DNA from 2 places in the Pseudoalteromonas sp. SR41-7 genome. Region 2 is predicted to be linked to the other one. Evidence: predicted binding sites of a transcription regulator. Region 2 holds the regulator's gene; the other holds the start of a gene.
What was found. The regulator ArgR, encoded in region 2, controls arginine synthesis, uptake and breakdown. The targets are predictions, from matches to a motif close to ANTGAATANNTATTCANT.
Positions count from the first base shown of each region.

Region 1 (7,761 bases), on a different contig from region 2:
AAACTATTTTCCCTAAACCATCTCCATCAGGGTAGAGCTCATCAAGTAAGGCTTTAGTGACTATAGTGACGTTGGTGCGCTTTTGTGTAATTTCGTTTGTAACGAGCACTTCATCTTCGGTAAAGTTTCGCCCTGCAATTAAGTTAACGCCGTAGGTATTAATAGCATGATCGTCTATAAAAATATAAGCGGCCCTGACACTTAGGCCTTCTTGTGGGGCAGGTTTTAAATTAAAGCTCGAAGCGCTGCCACTCCCTGATAGTGGAATACTACTGCTTAATGCGGCATCGACCACGCCTGGCATTTTTCTAAGCATGCTTTCATCAAGCTCAAACTGCTGACTTAAGTTAATATCAGTACCAAAGGTCATTACATTAAACTTAAATATATCTTGTTCAGGGTAGCCCGTTTCTTGGTTTAAATAACTAATTCTATCTTGAATGATAAATGCAGCATTACTGACTATGGCTGTGGTAATTGCAATTTGAATTAGCAGTAATACAGCGCCCACCTTTGAGCGGCATAAGGCGTTAAATATAGGTTTTATTTCTAACATTGTGACATTCCTTATTGGCTCTTAAGATAAATAGCAGGATTGGTTTTACACACTAACCAAGCTGGGTAAAAACCAGCTAAAATGCAGGTTGTAATTGCAATCAATGGGGCGCTCAATAGCATGGTTAAATCCATTGTCGCTAAGTTTTCATAGTAGTCGTAGCTTTGCCCTACGCCCATTAAACCAAGTTGTGCTAGTACAATTCCTAGCATGCCACCTATAAAGCCAAGCATGGCGACCTCAACTAAGTGCTGTAAAAATATTTGCCTTTTACTAGCACCTAATGCGCGTCTTACACCTACTTCTGGCGCTCTGCGTAAAAACTTAGCTAAAAGTAAACCTAAAATATTGGCTAAGCAGACACCTAAGAACATAAAGCTCAGGCCCACTAAAATTTTATTGTCTTCGGTGACGACGTTGTTGTATTGCATCCATTGGTTTACATCGCGAAGTTTATACTCAAGTTCTTTACGATTAAATCGACCACGTTTTTGTTGTTCTTGCATATAGGCTAATAAGTAATTTTGATAGGCTTGTTTTTGTTCAAGCGTATTTAGCTCTGCCCAAAACTGGATCCATACTTGCTCAGATTGCAGTTTATCTGCAAAGGTTGGTGTGTTTTCGTGTTTCCATCCGTTGCTATTGCCCCAACTTACTAGCTCTTTTGTCTTTATTAAGCTAAAGGGCATAAATAATTCTTCTACTTGATTAAATGCACCGTTATTTAAATCATAATATTTAATATTGAGAGGCCAATGGTTAATAACACCAACTACTTGATAGCTTGCATCATCTAAGTAAATCAGTTCTCCGACGGAGTTTTGTCCTGCAAATAGTTTATCGTTTATCTCTTGGGTAATAACAACCACAGGTGCGCCAGAGTCTTCTTGCTCTTTGCTCCAAGCCCCTCCGTATAAAAATGACAAATTAAACATGCTAAAAAACTCAGGCGTTGTCATGCGAGCATTACCTATAAAAGGTTTTATTTTGTCGGAGTCTAGATAAACTGAGAAACCGGTACGTATCATAGCCACTTTTTTCTCTGGCGTGGGTGCGTTTAATAAGTTCTCTGCATCTTGATAGGTCAGTTGCAGTGGCATGTTATCTTCTGTCCACCACGTACTACCATCGTCCATTGTTTGTAATTGCACACTGTAAAGTTGGCTGCTTTTTTCTGGTATAGGATCGGCCGACATCATGTGATAAACACTAAGGCTGGTCATTGTTATGCCTATACCTATCGCAATGGCAAGTACCATTAAAAAGCTAACCAATGGGGTGCGCTTGAAGCTGCGCCAACTTAAATCTAAATAATGAATAAACATTAGTTAAACCCCCGATGCTGTTTTTATAGTTTGCGCGCCTTGATAAAGTGTAAAGTCGGCAAGTTGCCCATCAACTACTTGAATATTACGCGGAGCACGGCGGGCTAATTCGCTATCATGCGTTACCATTATTATAGTGGCACCGTCGCGATTTATTTGCTCAAGTAACTCCATAACTTGGCGAGCCATTAAGCTGTCAAGGTTACCTGTTGGCTCATCGGCAAGTAAAAAACGAGGTTCACCAGCAAGCGCACGAGCTATTGCCACACGTTGTTGCTGGCCACCGGAGAGTTGCTGAGGTAAGTGTTTAGCGCGAGATGCTAAACCAACTTGTTCAAGGCATTGCTCAATTCGACGTTTTCGCTCATTTGCTTTAATCCCTCTATAGCGAAGAGGAACTTCTATGTTTTCATATAAATTTAAATCGGGGATTAAATTAAAGCCTTGGAATATAAAGCCAATTTTTTGATTCCGTAAATCAGCACGTTGGTTATCGTTTAGGCTGCCAACATTAACGCCATCTAACAGGTACTCACCTTCGTTAAAAGGCTCGAGCATACCTGCAATATTTAAAAAGGTTGTTTTTCCTGAGCCGCTAGGACCGGTAACAGCAATAAATTCGCCTTCGTTTACTTGCAGGTTAAAGTCTCGAAGCGCATGGGTTTGTACCATTTCTGTTTGGTATACTTTACTTACATTGTTCATTTGTAACATGGTTGTTCCTAATTATTTTTAGCGTTGGTTGAGAACGTCTGTTTAATTTAATAAAATCGTATCGGCTTGCTTAAAGTCGCTGTAGCTTGAAATAATAATTTCATCGTTTTCTTTAACACCGCTTAAAAGTTCAACCGCATTAATGCTGGTGGCGCCGATTGTAATAGGTATACGCTTTGCAATATTGCCTTCTACCTTATAAGCAAAAATTCCGCCTTGCTGCATAAAAGCGCCGCGTTTTACTTGCATTACACCTTCTCGGTTGTCGAGTAAAATACGTGCAGTTAAGCGTTGGTTTTGACGGATGTTGTTAGTAACACCTTTAAATCGGACGCGTGCTGTTACTTCACGATTATTAACTTCTGGTGATATGGCGGATAAATTCCCCATCACTGTTTCATTGCCTAACTTAAGCTCTACTTCCATACCGAGTCCTAATTCGTTGGCGTAACTTTCAGGTACTTGAAGTTCCGCTTCGAAATTACTTAAGTCGACGAGAGTCATAAGAGGTTGGCTTTGCGTCACTGCGGCTTTTTGTTGCACTAATAGGTTACCCACGATCCCAGTAACGGTAGCCTTAATAGATAGGTTGCTTACTTTTCTGATTAAATCATCAACGATAAGTTGTTGGCGGGTCACATCACTTTTAGCAGCTTGTAGTTCAAAAGCGAGCGTGTCTTTGGCAAGCAATACCTCTTGTTGTGCATGTTTATAGGTGAGTCTTGCACGTGATAAATCATCAACTGCTTTTTCAAGATCAATTTGGCTAATTAAGTGCTTTTGAATTGATAACTGCGCGCGGCGATTTTCGCGCTCAGCGGCGTTAAGCTCAACTTGTGCCATATCGAGTGTTTTATTTAAAGTGAGTGTTTGGCGTCTTGCTTGCAAATACTGCCTTTGCTGCTCGCCTTGTAGTCGTTTAAGCACAGATTCTTGTTGCTTTAATTCGTTAGTTAACTCAGGGCTTTGTAGCAGGGCAAGTGTGTCCCCTTGCTTTACTGTATCGCCGGCCTTTACTTTTAAATCTATAAATCCACGTTCTGGACTGTAGATTTTAGGAGCATTAGCAGCAACAATTTTACCACTGGCGGCAATATCTCGAATGAGCGCTTTAACATGTACTTTTGCAACCTGTACTTTTGAGCGGCTAATAGAGCTTTTAGCGCTATGGTTAGTTAAAAAAATATAAGCAATTGTAGAGGCTGCAATGAAAATAACCGCAGTGATTATCGCGTATTTTTTATAGCTTATAGGTGCCTTTACTTGTACGTCTTGTGCGCTGGTATCTTTAATCATTTAATTCCCCCTACATTGCTTTTATGTATTTTTCGCACAGCAGTAATAAAGCAGCTGTGCAAATGGCGGCAATAGGAGAGAGCAAAAATAAGCTTAGAGTAAACATGGTAATTCCAATTAGCGATTATATGTAAAGCTATACGATTAATATGCCAACTATTATCACATTGATATTAAAGTGCTTTTTATTTTTTGTTCATGAAAATGATGTCCGCGGACAGTTTTTATGTCCGCATCGGACACCGCTTTAAATAAAAATTCACTATTAATGTACAAAAAAGGACATGAACTTTCATAACTATACTAATGAGCAGCAATAATCGGGGATGTTAAGCCATTAAAGTAATGAAATACCATAAAACTATCTAAATGTTAACTGAATAGCCCTTCATTTGTTGAATACTTATTCACTTTTACTCGCCTTTACGTTTACGTAAGCTGCACCTTTGGGTGCTTGTGTTTTTTACAATATGTTAAACTTGACACCAGTGTCATGAAAAAATAGTGGTTAAAATAACGCTAAATGTTAAAAATAATGATAAAAAGAAATCTTGCTATGAAGTGAGAAATATTCAAGAATGTGAATATGTATTCAAAGTGCTATTGACTCTATTTAAGATAGAGGCTAGTTTTGTCCGTCTGTTAGCAAATCGTCGAGCAGTTCATCCACGCTAACAGTGCAGCAAGGGGAGGGGTCTATGTTATACGACTCAAAGTTAGAAAAAGAAAATTGTGGCTTTGGCTTAATAGCCCAAGTTAATGGTCAAGCTAGTCATAGGCTTATTCGTACTGCTATTACGGGGCTTGATCGCATGCAGCACCGTGGCGGTATATCTGCCGATGGTAAAACAGGTGATGGCTGTGGTTTATTATTACAAAAACCAGATAGCTTTTTCCGTGCAATTGCCAGTGAACATAATTGGCACTTAGGCAAAAACTACGCAGTGGGTATGATATTTTTAAATTCAGACCCTGTTTTAGCACAAGCTGCAAAACAAATACTTAGCGAAGAATTAGAAAAAGAAACGCTAAATATTTTAGGTTGGCGTGTTGTACCAACCGACCCATCTATGTTGGGTCCTATTGCTGTACAGCAATTACCAGGTTTTGAACAAATTTTTGTTAGCGCGCCAGAAGGTTGGCGTTCTAAAGACTTAGAGCGTCGCTTATATGTAGCACGCCGCCGCGCTGAAAAGCGCATTGTTGATGATGAAGCTTTCTATATCGCAAGTCTATCTGGTTTGGTAACTATCTATAAAGGCTTAATGATGCCTGCGGATTTACCTAATTTTTACCTAGATTTAGCTGATATTCGTATGACGAGTGCGATTTGTGTTTTCCATCAGCGCTTTTCTACTAATACTCAGCCGCGTTGGCCTTTAGCTCAACCTTTCCGCTATTTAGCACACAATGGTGAAATTAATACTATTGAAGGTAACCGCCAGTGGGCACGCGCACGTTCTTATAAGTTTGCGTCACCGCTTATTCCTGACTTACAAAGCGCAGCGCCGTTTGTAAACGAAACCGGTTCTGATTCATCAAGCCTAGATAATATGCTTGAGCTATTTTTAGCTGGCGGCATGGATTTATTCCGCGCTATGCGTATGCTCGTGCCGCCTGCATGGCAGAAAAACCGTGCAATGGACGACGATTTACGTGCATTTTACGACTTTAACTCTATGCATATGGAACCATGGGATGGCCCGGCAGGTATTGTTATGTCGGATGGTCGTTTTGCAGCGTGTAACCTTGACCGTAATGGACTTCGCCCAGCACGTTATGTAATTACACAAGATGGTTTTATTACGCTTGCATCAGAAGTGGGTATTTGGGATTACACTGCCGATGAAGTGGTTGAAAAAGGCCGTGTTGGTCCAGGTGAATTATTAGTTATTGATACTAAACTTGGCAAAATCTGGCACTCGGATGAAATCGATCAAGATTTAAAATCTCGCCATCCTTACAAGTCATGGCTTGAAGAAAACGTTAAACGTTTAGTTCCATTTGAAGAACTTACTGAGCAAGACGCTGGTAATCGCTCATTTGATGACGAAACGCTAGCTAAATATCAAAAAATGTTTGGTTATACCAACGAAGAGCTTGATAGCGTTATTCGTGTAATGGGTGAAAACGGCCAAGAAGCGACAGGCTCAATGGGTGATGACACGCCATTTGCTGTGCTTAGTGAAGGGCATCGTTCACTTTATGATTACTTCCGCCAAAAATTTGCGCAAGTAACAAATCCACCTATCGATCCACTACGTGAAAACCATGTAATGTCGCTTGCAACCTGTATTGGTAGTGAGCAAAACGTATTTAACGAAACAACGGGCCACGCTAAGCGCCTACAGTTTGATACACCAATTTTAATGTACGCAGATATGCAGCAGCTATTAAATGCTGATGAAGCGCACTACAGCTACTGTAAAATTGATATTACCTACACAGTTGAAGAGGGTTTAGAAAACGCGGTTACGCGTATTTGTGACCAAGCACAAGAAAAAGCAGCTGCGGGCTGTATCATGCTTATTTTAACTGACCGTAACTTTGATGAAATAAATTTACCAATTCCAGCAGCTATGGCTGTAGGTGCGGTACAAAAACGCTTAGTTGATAACAACTTGCGCTGTGAATCAAATATTATCATTGAAACTGGCAGCGTGCGAGATGCGCACCAGTTTGCTGTGCTATTAGGTTTTGGTGCTACGGCAATTTATCCATACCTTGCGTATGAATCGTTAGTTGCGATGAGCGACAGCAAAATTATTGATAAGTCGTATTGCGAAGTGACCCTTGCTTATCGTAAAGCCATTAATAAAGGCTTGTACAAAATTATGTCTAAAATGGGCATAAGTACGGTTGCGTCTTATCGTTGTTCAATGTTGTTTGAAGCGGTGGGATTATCTGATGCGATTATTGAAATGTGCTTTAAAGGCGTTGCAAGTCGTATACAAGGTGCATGCTTTACCGACTTTGATGACGATCAGCAAAGTTTGCACAAACTTGCTTTAAGTAAGCGTAAATTATTAAGCCACGGTGGTTTATTTAAGTACGTTCACGGTGGTGAGTATCATGCTTATAATCCAGATGTTATTCAAACTCTGCAAAAAGCGGTTCGATCAGGTGATTATAAAGACTACAGTGCGTACGCTGATTTAGTTAATAATCGTCCAATAGCGACTTTGCGCGATATGTTAGCGCTTAAATTACCTGAGCAAGGTATAAGCATCGATGAAGTAGAGTCTGCAGAAAACCTATACAAGCGTTTTGACTCAGCAGCAATGAGTATTGGTGCGTTATCACCAGAAGCGCATGAAGCGCTAGCAATTGCAATGAACCGCTTAGGTGGTTGTTCAAACTCGGGTGAAGGCGGTGAAGATAAACTGCGTTATGGTACAGAGAAAAACTCGCGTATTAAGCAAGTCGCTTCAGGTCGATTTGGTGTAACGCCTCATTACTTACGCAGTGCTGACGTTATTCAAATTAAAGTAGCGCAAGGTGCAAAACCAGGCGAAGGTGGACAATTACCAGGTGAAAAAGTAACGCCGTATATTGCTAAGCTTCGTTATTCGGTACCAGGTGTTACGTTAATTTCGCCACCACCGCATCACGATATTTACTCAATTGAAGATTTAGCACAGCTAATTTTCGATTTAAAACAAGTAAACCCTAAAGCACTTATTTCTGTAAAACTGGTTTCAGAGCCAGGTGTGGGAACCATTGCAACAGGTGTTGCTAAAGCATATGCCGATTTAATTACTATTTCTGGCTACGATGGCGGTACAGGCGCAAGCCCACTTACTTCTGTTAAATATGCGGGTAGCCCATGGGAGCTCGGACTTGCTGAAACACAGCAAGCACTAGTTGAAA
Region 1 is NZ_JACJEF010000009.1:60,985-68,745, forward strand. Features, by position in the region: gene H5092_RS13365 (ABC transporter permease) at 1-556, opposite strand, end outside; gene H5092_RS13370 (ABC transporter permease) at 568-1,881, opposite strand; gene H5092_RS13375 (ABC transporter ATP-binding protein) at 1,885-2,595, opposite strand; gene H5092_RS13380 (efflux RND transporter periplasmic adaptor subunit) at 2,638-3,891, opposite strand; gene gltB (glutamate synthase large subunit) at 4,590-7,761, shown strand, end outside.
Region 1: gltB (glutamate synthase large subunit) is a predicted target of ArgR. The motif match lies at 4,471-4,488, and genes of this name have one in related genera.

Region 2 (7,761 bases):
TTTTGTTGCTTAAACTGGCTATTACGCCATGAAATCAACACCTTCTTTGATGTCTTTTTTCAGAGTTTCAAGCATGTCATTTTTTGCTTTTGTTTCAAATGCGCTTAGTTCGCCGTAAGAAAGAATTTCTTCTACGCCGTTTTTACCTAAACGTACTGGATGTGCAAAGTACTCTGCATCGCCATTTTCAACAGCAACGTAAGCGTAATCTACAACTTCTTCACCTTGTAGGCCTTTAACTAAAGACATACAAAAACGAGCTGCAGCAGCACCCATAGATAGCGTAGCTGAACCACCGCCTGCTTTAGCATTTACAACTTCAGTACCCGCATTTTGGATACGTGGAGTAAGTGCAGCAACTTCTTCATCAGTGAAAGAAACACCTTCAACTTGAGAAAGTAGAGGCAGAATAGTTGTGCCTGAGTGACCACCAATTACTGGTACTTTTACAGTTGCTACGTCTACGCCTTTAAGTTCAGCAACAAATGCTTCTGAACGAATAACGTCAAGCGTAGTAATACCGAATACGCGTTTAGCGTCGTAAGTACCTGCTTTTTTGAATACTTCAGCAACAATTGGAACTGTGCCATTTACTGGGTTAGTAATAATACCTACTAACGCTTTAGGACAGCTGGCAACAATGCCTTCTGCTAAAGTTTTGATGATGCCAGCATTTACATTGAATAAATCAGCACGATCCATACCTGGTTTACGTGGCATACCCGCTGGGATAAGAACGATGTCAGAGCCTTCAAGCGCTTTATTTAAATCGTCTGCGCCAAAGCCTGCAACTTTAACATCTGTTGGGATGTGAGAAAGGTCAACCGCAACACCTGGTACCACTGGTGCAACATCATAAAGTGATAATTCAGAGCCAGCTGGTAAGCCTGTTTTTAATAATAAAGACAACGCTTGGCCGATACCGCCTGCAGCACCTAATACAGCAACTTTCATTGGAATTCTCCGTAATTTGAGGTAGGAAACATTTGTGGCTCTTAAGATAATGAAATTAGCGACTAAAAACAAATTTATCCTGTCTATTTCAAGTATATTTTCGACCATAGTCGTAAACTTATGTGATTTAACGCATCAAACTGGCAAGTTAACTAAACAACTGCTGCATAATTATTCATTTTTGTGTAGAATTTGCGGCATAAATAACAAAAACGAATAAAGACTATGCAACCACAAGATAAACAAGAAGCACTGGTAAAAGCATTTAAATCACTATTAAAAGAAGAAAATTTTGGCTCTCAAGGCGAAATAGTTGATGCGTTAAAAGATCAAGGTTTTGACAATATAAGCCAAAGTAAAGTATCACGCATGTTAAGTAAATTTGGCGCTGTACGCACACGTAATGCCAAACAAGAAATGGTTTACTGCTTACCTGCTGAAATGGGTGTACCTACGGCTAAAAGCCCATTACGCCAATTAGTAATCGACATTATGCACAACGAAATGATGATCATCATTCGTACCAGCCCAGGTGCTGCTCAGCTTATTGCACGTTTATTAGATTCATTAGGTAAAGCAGATGGCGTACTAGGAACAATTGCAGGCGACGATACTATTTTTATCGCTCCTGCTAAAATATCTGAAATAGATGTAACACTTGAACGTGTTCGCATTTTATTTGATACAGTTTAATAGCAAACTAAATTTGTTTTAAAAACCCTATTGAAGGTGCAAAGAAAGCAGAGCCCATATCGGCTTGAGTAAAATCAAGCCAGTGGTCGTAGCAATCCCCTTCCCCTAAACGACTATTAAGTACTTTTTCAAATGCGGTGCCCGTACAAGCGCATGTAATTGATAACATTCCCTGCTCATACACGTCGCCATAAGGCATGCTTTGATTTAATAGTAGCGGTTGTCCGTCTTCGTCTTTTAGCTCACTTCGCGAAGCATGGCTGGTTTCGACCGCTGGAGTAATTAGCGTGTTATCAAGACGCGTACGTCCCATTATTTGCTCTTGCTCACTCAATGATAAATGCTGCCACATAGTTAAATCATGTTTATAACGCTGAACATGAATATAACTCCCCTGATCTTCAAAGCTACCAGGGTTGCTGATTAAAGCCGTAGCGCGCTTTTTTCTTCCATGTGCGGTGTCGCCACCATAAATAAAACCGTTAAAATCACGACCATCTAAAAAACGAAAATTACGAATTTGCTCCACCAGCTCAACATCGGGGGCAAATAATTTTAAAATTTGCAGCGCAAATAAATGGTTAACATCTTCACGGTCAGAGCGAATTTGCACAAATAAATCGCACGGTTGTACGCTCATTTGGTGATCGCTATGGGTTATATTGGGAAAGCTCTGTAATTCGCTTGGAATGTATTCAGGGAGGATATGCGGCCAGTATTGCGCACCAATAGCAACCATACAAGAGAGCATTGATTCTGAAAATTGATCGCTAAACTCTTCTTCTATAGCGCTTACTTGTTTTAACTTTGCGCGAAGTGATTCGTCTTGACCATCAAACACATTAAAAAATAAGTGCAAACCGTGTAAGTTTGCTTCAGCACAAATCCCTGATTGCGCTTGCGCCATTGTTATTCCTTAGTTTTACAGATAAAAACACAGCGAATAACAAATTAATTACGATTCGAAAAAATTCACCGTGTGAGGTTTTATTTTTATTATAACCTGATCATTATTTTCAAATGACTGGCCATATTGTGCAGCAACTTCAATTTCTTGTTCATCAATAACAAGCGAATAAACATACGCCGAACCAACAAAGCGACGACTTATGATTGTAGCTCGCTTGCTGAATTTGTCACTTTGGTTATCTGCCACTAATTCTATTTGATGAGGGCGCACATATATAAGCCCTGCACTTACATTATGCTTACTCTCAACATAAGATTCGACTAAACCAAATGGTGTTTTATATTCAGTTGCGGTTAACACTTCTGCGCTTAAGTATATGCCCTGACCCAGAAACTCTGCAACCTCCTTTGAACATGGAGCTGCAAAAAGCTGCTCAGGCGTGCCTTGTTGCTCAATTTTACCGCGATGCATAATGGCCAGTGTATCTGAAAAGGCAAATGCCTCTTCTTTTGAATGTGTAACAAATACAGCAGATACTTGAGTTGCCTTAATAATTCGACGTATATCAGCAATTAATTCAAAGCGTACTTGTGTGTCGATATTTGAAAAGGGCTCATCAAGTAGCAATAAACTAGGCTTATAAGCTAATGCACGAGCAATAGCTACACGCTGCTGTTGACCACCCGATAACTGGTGTGGAAACCTGTCAGCACAGCCAATTAAATGTACAAGCTTAAGCATTTCATCAACGCGTTGCTGCTTTTGAGCTTTGCTCATTTTACTAAGCCCAAATGCGATATTATTTGCCACCGTTAAATGCGGAAACAGCGCATAATCTTGAAACATCATGCCGATGTTACGGTGCTCAGGTGAGACAAAAGATTGCTCATCACTCACTAATTTACCGTCTATAAAAATAGACCCTTGCTTAGCTTCAATTAAACCTGCAATCGCTTTTAACGTGGTCGTTTTGCCACACCCACTCGCTCCAAGTAGACAAACAATTTCATCTTTACCCACCGTTAAATCTAAATCGTGAATAACCTTTGTGCCGTTATAGTGATAGCTCACGCCTTGTAAAATTAAACTACTCATTTAACTACGCTGCTCCATAGAACGATTAATAAAATACAAAGGAATAAACCCAACAATAACAATAAATAAAGCCGATATTGAAGCAAGCTCTAATTGCTCATCACTCACATACTGAAATACATGAGTAGCTAAGCTTTCAAAATTAAACGGTCTGAGCAATAGCGCAGCTGGCAACTCTTTCATACACTCAATAAATACCAATAAGGCAGCAGTGAGCAATCCTCTTCGCAGTAAAGGTAGGTGCACTAAACGCAGCGTTTGCCCTTGGCTTTTACCCATTGATTGGCTTGCCATATCAAGTGATGGACTAATACGTAAAAAACTCGACTCAATTGCTCCGTGTGCAATGGCGTAAAACCTAACAATATAAGCAATAATAATAGTAAGAATGCTACCTGTAAGCAGTAAGCCAATGTCTAAGTTATACTTCTCGAGCGCTGTGTTAATAGTGCTCTCTAATAATGTAAGAGGTAATAAAACCGCAATAGCGAGAACAGTTCCTGGCAACGCATAACCTGTGCTTGCTAAACGCCCAGGAATAAGCGGATACGCTTGCTTTGCAACACGCTGATAAAAAACCACAAAAACACTCAATGTAATGGTTATAACACTTACAACTCCCGCCACCTTTAAACTTTGCCAAGCGTAACTAAAAAACTCAACATTCCATGCTTTATCAAAGTAGGTAATGGCGTAATTTATAAGTACTGCAATAGGAATTACAAAAGCGATAAGTAAAATAAAGCTACAAAATGCCGTTGCGAGCCAAGCAGACTTTCCTTTTAATACATAGAGCGATTCGCTATTTACACTTGATTGGCGCTCAAATACCGCTTGATTACGACGACTAAAACGCTCTGCCATTAATGCTAAAAATAACAGCAGTAACATCACACCCGATATTTTAGCGGCCGCTGTAAGTGAGTAATAACCAAACCACGTATCGTATACGGCGGTTGTTAATGTACTTACGGCAAAATAACTCACTGTTGCAAAGTCGGCCATGGTTTCCATACTAATAAGTGCAAGAGCCGCCACAATTGCCCCACGAGAGAGCACTAAACTAACTTTAAAAAAGCTTTGCCAAGGAGATAGCCCCATTAACTGGCTAGCTTGTACTAATTTGAATGACTGCTCGCGAAGGGCCGTTTTAAAAATTAAAAATAAATACGGGTAAAGCACCAAGGCAATCATAACGATGGCGCCGGGTAATGTACGTATATCAAAAAACCAATAGTCGCTAGGCGATTGCCAGCCAAACCATTCTCTCAGTGCTATTTGTACAGGGCCCGCATAATCTAATAAATCAGTGTATACATAGGCAATAATATAGGTGGGCATAGCAAGGGGCAGCATAAGAGCCCATTCAAACTGTTTTTTACCCGGAAAACTACAGTAAGCCGTTAGCCACCCAAGTGGCAAAGCTATGGCGCAGCTAAGGACGCAAACACCTAAAACAAGCAATACGGTATTGTTTATGTAATCCCAAAGCACGGTATCCCACAGGTGAGAAAACACCTCAGAGCTACCTTGTAGAGATTCAAAAAGAAGAAAAAACAACGGAGCCGATAGAATTAAGCCTGTCGACCACGCAAAGAGCTGCCATTTAGACAGCTTAAATTTATTAGTCATTAAAGATCGAACTTCACCTCATCAATTAGCTTAAGTGCTAACGGACGATATTTACTAATCTCATCAAGTGGCAAGCTGTCTTCTTTAAAGCTACCCCAAGAGGCAACCAAAGTTGATAATTCAACACCCGACTTAACTGGATACTCCATATTTAATGAGGCATACATGTTTTGTGCTTTGCTGTCGGTCATATACTCTATGAGCTTTAATGCATTTTCAGGGTTTTTAGCGTATTTGGTAATAACCGCACCCGATACATTTATGTGTGAGCCACGATTAACTTGATTTGGAAAGTTAATATTTACGGCCTCAGCCCAGCCTTTTTGTTCTTTATCTTCTAGCATTTTGCCAAGGTAGTAACTATTACCTAATGCTAAGTTACATAAACCTTCTTTAACAGCTTTAACTTGAGCACGATCGTTACCTTGAGGCTTGCGTGCTAAATTAGCCTTAACACCTTCAAGCCACTCTTTAGTTTGCGCTTCACCATGGTGTGCAATCATAGAAGCTACTAAACCTAAATTATATGGATGTTTGCCAGAGCGCGTACAAATTTGTCCTTTGTATTTAGAGTCTGCTAAATCTTCATAAGTGAGCTTAGGTAACTCACCAACTCGCTCTTTTGATGAATATACATTACGCACTCGCTTAGTAAGCGCAACCCATTGGCCATCACCGTCACGAAATGCGGCTGGAACATTATTATTTACACTGTCACTTTTTATAGTTTGTGTTAATTTTAAATCTTCTAATTGAATAAGCGCGCTAAAGTTAGAGGTTAATACTAAATCAGCTTTACTGTGCTTGCCTTCGCGTTTAACACGCTCAATTAGCCCTTTTTTAGCAAAAACAACATTGGTTTTTATGCCTGTTTGCTTTGTAAAATCTTCTAAAATTGGCTGAATTAAAAACGGTTGACGAAAAGAGTAGATGTTAACAACATCGTTTGCAAAGACTGGTGCCGATGCAACTACCCCTAAAACAAGTGCAAATACTTTCTTCATTATTCCACCTAAATAACTATTATTATCAACGAATTCTACCGTGCTCATTCTAAAAGTGCACACTTTAAATAAATGTAAATATGTAAATAACGCCCAAAAAGGAAATACGGTGTAAGAGATGTCTTACGGATGTGACAGCTAATGAGTAAAAAACAAGATAAAAAACAACCCAAAAACAGTTAAGCACATGAATTATATGAAATTTATTTTTATTACTATTGCAAAAACACTAATTGAATGTAGTTTTATCTCTATTTTAGTTGCTCTATTGCACTATAATTTACGCATCAACCAAGCAATGACGCTTATTGAGTAAAAGGAAATGGACTGCTTACTCAACCAACCAATGATTAGGTTATCAGGACAACACGGACTTTAGGACAGGCTCAGGATGAGTATCACAACGCAATGTTGTAAAAAGGACAGCGTCAGGAAGATGCGAAAAGGATAATAACAAGGCTAAGTTGTTCAACAGGATGTTGAAGGAATAAATGGACAGGCCTTTAAGGCAACACAAGGGATTGGTTAAAACAAGGATACACTAGGAAGTGTAATTAAGGATTTGGTAATAGTATTTACCCTACAGGATGTTTAGGAATTAAAGGATACAGACCCGGACGGTCTACATTACATAGAACTAAAAAGTAATATAGTAATAAACATGGATTAGTGAAAATTGGAGTTGATTAAGTTCAATTGCAGGATGCAGAAAATTAGAAGATTCCGCAAGCGCGCCTAGAGATAGAGCGCGCTTTTCTTTGCCTAAAATTTGGGTGAGTAAAGCACTGAGCAACTATCACTAATCTTTACTGAGTAATATCGCGTCACAGCAAATCAATGCTAAGACCTTAAAATACTTTATTAATATTTTAAATTTCGCTAAATTTTTTATTAATTGCGCCGATAACTAAATAACGCAAGGATCATAAATACTCAATGGATATGAATTTTAAAACATCTCAAAGTAATACCTTTTTATGTAAAGTATCAGACGCAAGTACAGCAAAACCAATTGGTGTATTTAGTGCCCAAACCCCCAGCGAAAATCCCTATAAAGCTTTATTTAACCCCAAAGGTTATAACTTTTTAAATATGCCAATGAGTGAGTTTAAAAATATACTTAACGAAATTATTCAGTTAGAACGCGACATTCGTATTAGCAAGTGGGGTGAGGGTGCTCGACCTGATGAGTTTAGTTATCAACTTAATAGAATAGCAGACGCAATTGCAACGACTCAATTTAATGTTAACTGCTACTTTTTAAAACGAGTTGAAGAAGCAAAAGAAATGATTGGTGAAGACTGTATCTCGTTTATTCAAGTGCATAATAGTATAAGTCAATTGTATAATACTGTTTTACAATTAACATCTGAAGAAGGCTTCAGAGCAATTCAAAATAAAGCACTTGCTCACTTAAAAAATCAGCAAGCATTTGCTTAACTTCGTAAAATTAACCTTCTAGCGGTCGGCCTT
Region 2 is NZ_JACJEF010000002.1:169,615-177,375, reverse strand. Features, by position in the region: gene mdh (malate dehydrogenase) at 22-954, opposite strand; gene argR (transcriptional regulator ArgR) at 1,180-1,647, shown strand; gene H5092_RS03505 (Dyp-type peroxidase) at 1,655-2,554, opposite strand; gene H5092_RS03500 (ABC transporter ATP-binding protein) at 2,603-3,652, opposite strand; gene H5092_RS03495 (iron ABC transporter permease) at 3,653-5,284, opposite strand; gene H5092_RS03490 (Fe(3+) ABC transporter substrate-binding protein) at 5,284-6,288, opposite strand; gene H5092_RS03485 (hypothetical protein) at 7,225-7,728, shown strand; gene H5092_RS03480 (tRNA-uridine aminocarboxypropyltransferase) at 7,739-7,761, opposite strand, start outside.